2 regions of the Nocardia sp. NPDC058244 genome follow, and region 1 is predicted to be linked to the other one. Evidence: predicted binding sites of a transcription regulator. Region 1 holds the regulator's gene; the other holds the start of a gene.

Region 1 (4,421 bases):
CACGTCGATCCCGAGGCCACCGAGGTGGTGATGATCGCGGGCGGGACCGGTCTGGCGCCGATGCGCGCCCAGATCCTCGAGCTGGCCCGGCGGGAGAATCCGCCGCGCACGTACCTGTTCTACGGTGGCCGCTCCCCGCGCGACCTCTACGCCTCGGACATGCTGTTCCTGCTGTCCGGCGAATTGCCCTGGCTGACGGTGATTCCCGTGGTCGAGAGCCCCGACGATCCGTCGATCCGCGACGAATGGCACGAGCACTCCCGCGTCGACATCGGCTTCGCCCCCGCCGAGATGCTGCACGGCACGCTCGCGGATGTGGCCGCCGCGCACGGCCCGTTCGGTCAGCAGGTCCTGGTCTGCGGCTCCCCCGCCATGGTCCGCACCACGGTCGACCGGCTGATCGAATCCGGCACTCCCCCGGCGAACATCACCGCCGAGGGGGCCTAGAACAGGGGGTCGTGGCGGATCGACTTGGCCTGCGTGCCCGCGGCCATCAGGCGGAACTTGGTGGTCTGGACCATGGAGGGCGAGCCGACGATCTGGACGTCGCGGTCGGCCCAGGGGCCGTAGCTGGCGACGACCTTGCCGATCTGGCCGGTCATCCGGGGTTCGAGGCCGGGGAGTTCGGCCTGGGGTTCGCCGGAATCGTAGAACCACCAGGGGTTCTCGTCGCTCTCGCTGACCGGGGTGACGGTGAGCCACTTGTTGGCGATGGCCAGCTGGCTCAGGACCTGCAGGTCGTAGAGGTCGCAGGGGTGGTGGCCGCCGACGAACAGGTGGACCTTCGGGTTCACCCGGCGCTGGGCCATCGCCATGATCTGCGCGCGCAGCGGCGCGATGCCGGTGCCGCAGCCGACCATCAGCATCTTGCGCTTGGTGTTGCGGGGCACGCCGAGCCCGCCGAGCGGCGATCCGAGCAGCCACTGGTCGCCGACGGTGGTGTGCGAGACCATGGCCGGGCTCACCCAGCCGCCGAGCACGCTGCGCACGTGGAACTCGATCTCGCCGTTGGCGTTCGCGGGGTTGGCCGGGGAGAGGTAGCGCCACATCCGGGGCCGCGCCGGCACCTGGACGCTGAGGTACTGGCCCGCCGCGTACTGCATCGGCTGATCGAGCTGCACCCGGATGACCGCGAGATTGCGCAGCACCTCCCGGCGTTCGACCACGGTCGCGCTCCAGGCGGCGGGCGTCGTCTCCTTGTCGGCGGCGCTGATCATCGCGCCGCTGATGGTGGCCAGACCCTCGTCCCAGGCGCTGGCGACCTCGTCGGTCCACATCTCGGTGCCGGCGAATTGGCGCATGGCCGACTTCAGCGAGTTGGCGACCGCGACGTAGTGCGCGGGTTGCACGCCGTACTTGCGGTGATCGCGCCCGAGCTGGGCCAGGAAGGGAAGCAGCTTGTCCGGCTCTTCCAGCCGGTCGAGTGCGTAGGAGATCGCCTTGACGAGCCGGTCACGCTGGGAGTCCATGGCGGCCGGGAAGTAGTCGCGGACGCCGGGATAGTCCGTGAACAGGATCGAGTAGAACGACCTGGCTAGCTTCTCGGGCCCACCGTCTTCCGCAGCAACCGCCTTGAACGTAGTTCGGATCAAAGCGACAGTCCGCGAATCCATATGTGTCACAACCTCGTTTCGCCATCGAACGCTAGCCGCGCCGGCGAGTGACGGGCTGGGAGGACACTCGTCAGCAGCCGATGCGAGAAGTCTAGGCGAGGTTTGCCAGCTTCGTAATCGTACTCTTAAACATCACGAGTGTAATTCTCTAAAAACCATACGGTACTCATCAGTATCACCTGAAAACATACCTCAAGATCGTTAAAGACGGGTGAACGCTACCTCACACTTTGCTGATCTTGCCCGCAAAAGCATCAATCCCGCACCGATGTGCCTGGTAGAGCGACCCTTCCGCTACGAATCCGAGGCCCCGAAATCCGACGCGCCGTGCCGCGACACGCGGGAAGGGTGGGTCGGAGCGCCGGGATTCTCCTGCGGAAACAGGCTCCGATTGGTCCGAATTCAGCGTCCTTCCAGCAAACTTCCGTGATGGTTCCGAGATATATCCCCACCTCACAGCGTTGCACCGGGTGACACCCGGAGCAAGATCACGAATAAAGAGGTTGCTGGAGAATCACCAGCCGGTCGCCGGGGATTGACCGAGCCCCCGGCCCGCGACCGCGGGAGCGGATCGCGAACCGGGGGCCCGGTCGAAACATGGAACTCAGCGTCGGTGCCGTGGCTGCCAGACCACGAGCGCGGTGCTGCGCTGGGGCGGTGACAGGTCGGGCCGGTAGCCCGCCCGCAACTGCTCCAGCTCGGCGCTCATCTCCTCGACGCGCTGTTGCAGCGCCTCCACCTGATTGGTGAGCTCGATGATGCGCTTGATGCCGGCGAGGTTGACGCCCTCGTCCTGCGACAGCCGCTGCACTTCGCGCAGCAGCTCGACGTCGCGGGCCGAGTACCGGCGTCCGCCACCCGAAGTGCGTTGGGGGGTGACCAAACCCAGCCGGTCGTACGTGCGCAGCGTCTGCGCGTGCATACCCGCCAGCTGAGCCGCCACCGAGATCATGAAGAACTCGGCACGCGAGGTCCCACCCGACGCGGACTTCGGAGCCCGATCCTGATCTGCGCCTCTCCCGACGCCCTCCGTGGTCACGCTGCGCTACCTCCTCCGGGCGCTGAGCTCGATGCGCGGGGCCATCAAGCACCCGCCCATCCCGCACGCGGATCGAAGCCACCGGCCCGCTCGGCCTCCTGATAGCGCTTGAGCGCATCGGTGGCGTCGGAGTCCAGGTTCTGCGGAACCGCGACCTTCACCGTGACCAGCAGGTCACCGGCGCCGCCCGCCGCGCCGCGCTTGGGCACACCACGACCGCGTACCCGCAGGATACGCCCGTCGGCGGTGCCCGGCGGCACCTTCACGCCGACCCGGCCGTCCAGCGTCGGCACGGAAACAGTTGTCCCCAGCACCAATTCGCTGTAGCTCACCGGGAGCACCAGGGTGAGGTCGTCGCCCTGACGGCCGAACACCTTGTCCTGGCTGACGTGCACGGTCACGTAGAGGTCGCCCGAGGGCGCCCCACGCAGGCCAGCTTCGCCCTGCCCGGCCAGCCGGATCTTCTGCCCGTCACTGACACCCGGCGGAATCCGCACCGTGATGGTGCGGGTCCGGTTCTGGATGCCGGTGCCCGAGCAGTCGGTGCAGGGGTCGTCGATGATCGACCCGGTGCCGCGGCAGTCGTCACAGGGCTCGCTGAAACCGAACGCGCCCTGATTGCGGCTGACCACACCGGAACCGTTGCAGTGCGGACACACTCGCGGGCTGGTGCCCGGCTTGGCGCCGCTGCCGTGACACGTGGTGCACGGCGACGGACTGGTCATCCGCAGCGGAACGGTGACACCCTGCGCCGCCTCGCGGAAGCCCAGCGTCGTCTCGGTCTCCACATCGGAGCCACGGCGCGGACGGCTCGCGCCCCGCGCGCCGCCCCGGTTGAACAGCCCGCCCAGCAGATCGCCGAGCCCACCGTCGCCCGCACCGGCGCCGCCGGCCTGGCCGAAGATGTCACCGATGTTGAAGTCCTGCGAGAAGCCGCCGCCGGCGCCGGGGGTGAACCCGCCGCCGCCGTAGCCGCGCCCGCCGCCGCCCGCGAACAGGCGACGCGTCTCGTCGTACTCCTTGCGCTTGGCCGGATCCGACAGCACGGCATTGGCCTCGCTGACCGCCTTGAACCGCTCCTCGGCCTTGGTGTCACCCGGGTTGGAGTCCGGGTGCAGGTCGCGGGCGAGCTTGCGGTAGGCCTTCTTGATCTCGTCCTGCGAGGCGCCGGAGGAGACACCCAGCTCCTTGTAGAAGTCCTTCTCGATCCACTCCCGTTGGCTCACCGGGCATCTCCTCCTCTCGAGTTGTTATTGAGTGTCGCCGTCGGCATCCGAATCCGATGCCCCCACGGCCTCGGCATCGGTTACCCCGACCAGCGCGTGCCGAAGCACCCGGTCGCCGAACCGATAGCCCTTGCGCATGACCAGGCCGATCACCGGATCCGCGCCCGAACCCTCGTGCTGCACGGCCTCGTGCAGCGTGGGGTCGAACGGGTCACCGACGCCACCGAATTCGACGAGACCCTGCTTGGTCAGCGCGGTCTCGAGCTTGTCGGCGACGGCCTTGAGCGGGCCGGTCTCCAGGTCGCCGTGCGCCCTGGCCCGGTCCAGATCGTCGAGCACACCGAGCAACTCGGTCACCACCGCGGCCTTGGCCGCGTCGATGTTCGCCTGACGATCCCGCTCCACCCGGCGGCGGTAGTTCGCGTATTCCGCGGTCAACCGCTGCAGGTCGGCGGTGCGCTCGGCCAGCTCGTCGCTGACCGGCGCTTCGGCCTCGCCGTCGGTGGACGGCTCCGCCGCCGCGTCGGCGGCGGAGTCGCCATC
Region 2 (4,421 bases), 290 kb from region 1:
GCCGGTCAGGGTCAGGGCGCGCTCGCCCTCGGCGGCGTTGGCCTCGATGTAGAGCACATCGCCACCGGCACCGGTGACCGCCAGACCCGTCGCCACGCCGGGGACGGCGGTGCGTTCCACCGAGTCCGGGGTGAAGCGGGGACGGCCGAGGTAGTCGGTCAGGTTGTCGACGTCGACCACGAGACTCGTCGGCCGACCGGCCGGCTGTGGGCCGGACTCGATGTCGATGACGTTGTCGTAACCGAGCCCGGGGTCGTACCCGAGCACGGCGCCCGCACCGAGCGAACCGTTGTCGACCAGCGTCCGCTCGTCCGGGCGACCGGCCTCGCCCGCGACCAGGCGGGTCGCCGCCTTGCGCAAGGCTTTCGCCACCAGTCGCTCCATCTGGCGCACGCCCGCCTCGCGGGTGTAGTTCGCCGCGATCTCGCGCAGCGCCGCGTCGGTGATCGAGACCTCCTCGGCGGTCAGCGCGTTGCGTTCCAGCTGCCGGGGCACCAGGAAGTCGCGGGCGATGGCCACCTTGTCGGCCTCGGTGTAGCCGTCGACGGTGATGAGCTCCATCCGGTCCAGCAGCGGGCCGGGGATGGTGTCCATGACATTGGCCGTCGCGATGAACAGCACGTTCGACAGGTCGAGGTCCAGGTCCAGGTAGTGATCGCGGAAGGTGTGGTTCTGCGCGGGGTCGAGGACCTCGAGCAGCGCCGCCGCCGGGTCACCGCGGAAGTCGGAGCCGACCTTGTCGATCTCGTCCAGCAGCACGACGGGATTCATCGACCCCGCCTCCTTCACCGCGCGCACGATCCGGCCGGGCAGCGCGCCCACGTAGGTGCGCCGGTGGCCCCGGATCTCGGCCTCGTCGCGCACGCCGCCCAGGGCGACGCGAACGAACTTGCGGCCCAGCGCCTTCGCGACCGACTCACCCAGCGAGGTCTTGCCGACACCGGGCGGACCGACCAGCACGAGCACCGCGCCCGAGCCGCGTCCACCGACGACCTCGAGGCCACGGGCGGCCCGGCGCGAACGCACCGCCAGGTACTCGACCATGCGGTCCTTCACCTCGTCCAGGCCGTGGTGATCGGCGTCGAGCACGGCACGGGCGGCCGAGACGTCGGTGCTGTCCTCGGTCTTCACCGTCCACGGCAGGTCGAGCACGGTGTCGAGCCAGGTGCGGATCCAGCCCGATTCCGGGCTCTGGTCGCTGGCCCGCTCCAGCCTGCCGACCTCGCGCAGCGCCTCGGCGCGCACGTTCTCGGGCAGGTCGGCGTTCTCCACGCGGGCGCGGTAGTCGTCGGCGCCGTCGGGTTCGTCCTCGCCGAGTTCCTTGCGGATGGCGTTGAGCTGCTGGCGCAGCAGGAACTCGCGCTGGCTCTTCTCCATGCCCTCGCGGACGTCCTCGGAGATCTTGTCGGTGACCTCCACCTCGGCGATGTGCTCGGTGATCCACTCGATCTGCTTGGTCAGCCGGGTGACGACATCCGGGGTCTCGAGCAGTTCCCGTTTCTGCTCGTTGGACAGGTACGGCGCGTAGCCCGCCGTGTCGGCGATGGCGTCGGGGTTGTCGAGCTGGTTGACGATGTCGATGATCTGCCACGCCTCCCGACGCTGCAGCACCGCGACGACCAGCTTCTTGTATTCGGCGGCCAGCTCGGTGGTCCGCTCGTCGGGCGCCACCTCCTCGACCGGTTCGGCCTCCACCCACAGGGCGGCGCCGGGCCCGGTCACGCCGTGCCCGATCCGCGCCCTGCGCTCGGCCTTCAATACGGCGGCGGGAGCGCCACCGCGCATGCGCCCGACCTGCTCGATCGAGGCGACGACGCCGTAGGAGGCGTACCCTTCGTCCAGCCGGGGCGCGACGAGCACGGCGCCGGTCTTCCCGGCCTGCGCGGCGTCGATGGCGGCCTGCGCGGATTCGTCCAATTCGATGGGCACGACCATGCCCGGCAGCACGATCGGATCGGTCAGGAACAGCACCGGCAGGTTCTGAGCTGTAGTCATGTCGACCCTTCCAAAGTTGAGCTTTGCTGACTCAACCCAGTCGGGTACCCGTTTGTTCCGGCCCGTGCCCCGGTTCACTGACGGCGAACATTCGACCGTCCCGACCAGGGCTTGTCCGGACTCCGCCCGGTGTGACAGCATCAGCGCCATGACTGATCGAATCGAGTCCCCCCGCGCCTGATGCGCGACGTGACCGGGACGGAATTGCCCGGATCGCCGACCTCCCTGTTCGACCACGCGATGCGCCTGCATCGAGAATCACCCGACGCGCCGCTGGAGCGGAGCGGAGATCCCTACCCCGATGAGTCATGGCACGGGCGCGGGGACACACCACGCCGCCCGAAAGATCGACGGACCGTAGGTCTCGACCTCGCGGCCCTGCTCGACGCGCATTTCGCCGATCCCGCCAGCACGCCCGCCGACCTGGCCGACGCGTGTCATCAGGTGCACGTCCCGCTGTTTCGGACCGAGCATGTGGTCGCCGCGGCCCGGCGGGTGGAGATCGAGCGGGTCCGCCGGACCGGCCGGTGGCTCGTCCGGCGGGGCACCGATCGCTGTGCGGTGACGATTGGACTGGCACTGCTCGAAACCGCGCCCGAGGGCGGCGACATCCCGCTGTTGCAGACGATCGGGCTGCTGTCGGAGGGTTTCGGTCCGCTCGTGGTGGACACGATGGCGCGTTGCCGGGGCGCATTGTCCGGACTGCTGTGGCTCGGTGACCGCGTCGAAGGTTGGGGCCGCGTCACTGTCGTCGAAAAGCTGTGCGCCGCTTACGGTGTGCACGCCCGGGATTGGCTGTTGCGGCGATCATGCAACGGGGAGTACCACAACCAGTACTTCGCGGCCGAGGTCGCGATTGCGGCCGACCTCGCCAGCGTGATCACCGGCGACGACCCCGATCTCGACCTCGTCCACCACACCGGTGTCCTGCTGTCCGCGATGACCGACTGCGCGGGAATGGGTCTCACGCTCGACGAGTATCCGGCGGCGCCGAACGTCCTGGCGGCGCACTCGAAACATGTGGCGCGCCTGGCACCGACAACCCATCGCTACGGGAATCTTGCGAACCTCGCCGACTACCTCCTGCGGCCGTCGACACGGGAGTGGCGGGGCAGGGAGCAGGCAATCGACCGGTACCTCACTTTGCTGAACCAGCCGGAATGGGAAGCGACTGCGCGAACCGGTTTGGCGCGGGGCGATTTCCGGGTGCTGTGGCTGCGGCAGGCGGTCGGCGCGCGGCTCGACCTCGCCCCCTTCACGTCATGACGGCGCCGGTTTCGCTGTTCGACCACGCGATGCGCTTGCATCGCGAGTCGCCGGAAGCGCCGCTGCCGCAGGAGGGGTATCCCTTTCCCGACGATCCGTGGCACGGCTTCGGCGCCGCCCCTTCGCATTCCGGGCACCGGCGAGCCGAGGGCATGGCGCTGGCCGCGCTCCTCGACGCGCATTTCGGTGACCCCGCACGGTCACCGGTCGACCTGGCCGCGGACTGCCACCGCGTGCACGTCCCGCCGTACCGGAACGAGCACGTGGTGGCCGCGGCGCTGCGCGTCGACGCCGAGCGGGTGCGGGCGACCGGGCGCTGGCTGGTGCGCCGGGGAACGGATCGGTGCGCGGTGCGGATCGGGCTGGCGCTGCTCGGCACGGTGCCCGACGACACCGATATTCCGCTGTTGCGGACGATCGGATTGCTGTCGGATGCCTTCTCACGCTTGGTCGTCGACGCGTTGGCGCGGTGCCGGGACGGGACCGCCGCGCTGCTGTGGCTCGGCCCACGGGTCGACGAGTGGGGGCGGGAGATCGTGGTCGAGAAGCTGTGCGAGCACCGAGGTTCGACCGTCCGGGACTGGTTGTTGCGTAATTCGTGCCGGGGCAGTTATCTCGACGGGTATGTCGCGGGGAAGGTCGCGATCGCGGCCGACCTCGCCACCGCGATCACCGCCGACGACCCCGATCTCGACCTCGTCCACCACACCACCGTGCTGCTGTCGGCGATGACCTACTGCGCGGGAGCGGGTCTCACGCTCGACGAGTATCCGGCGGCGGCGCGGGTGCTCGACGCGCACTCGAGACAGGTAGCGCGCTTGGAGCCGTCGACCGACCGCTACCGGCACGTGGGCACCCTGGCCGACTACGTGCGGCGCGCGGAGCCCACCGGGTGGGCGCGGATGAGCGAACGCTATCTGGACCTGCTGAACCGGCCGGACTGGGCCGCGTACGCGCCGTGAAACGACGTCGTGAAACAACGAAGCCTCCCCGGAGTGATCCGGGGAGGCCGCGCTGTGCAGGGGAACCGAGCTAGAGGTTCGTGGTACGGATCTGTTCGGTGGGCGGGTCGTAGGTGCGACGACCGGTGGAACCGCCCGAGCTCAGGACGCCGAGGACGGCGCCGGCGATGAGCAGGATCGCGCCCAGGATGCCCAGGA

What was found. Region 1 encodes HspR, which represses chaperone genes until heat shock. Its sites were predicted from a motif close to ANNTGAGTNNNNNNNACTCANNT; they were not measured.
Region 2: the regulator HspR is predicted to act here: its motif matches at 2,010-2,032, upstream of lon (endopeptidase La).

Annotation. Positions count from the first base shown of each region.
Region 1 covers NZ_JBHVWX010000001.1:415,097-419,517, reverse strand. Annotated here, with positions in the region: gene ACFVW6_RS01910 (FAD-binding oxidoreductase) at 1-447, shown strand, start outside; gene ACFVW6_RS01905 (FAD-binding oxidoreductase) at 444-1,613, opposite strand; gene ACFVW6_RS01900 (heat shock protein transcriptional repressor HspR) at 2,218-2,565, opposite strand; gene dnaJ (molecular chaperone DnaJ) at 2,697-3,878, opposite strand; gene grpE (nucleotide exchange factor GrpE) at 3,903-4,421, opposite strand, start outside.
Region 2 covers NZ_JBHVWX010000001.1:124,379-128,799, reverse strand. Annotated here, with positions in the region: gene lon (endopeptidase La) at 1-1,995, opposite strand, end outside; gene ACFVW6_RS00575 (hypothetical protein) at 2,176-3,261, shown strand; gene ACFVW6_RS00570 (hypothetical protein) at 3,258-4,223, shown strand; gene ACFVW6_RS00565 (DUF3068 domain-containing protein) at 4,294-4,421, opposite strand, start outside.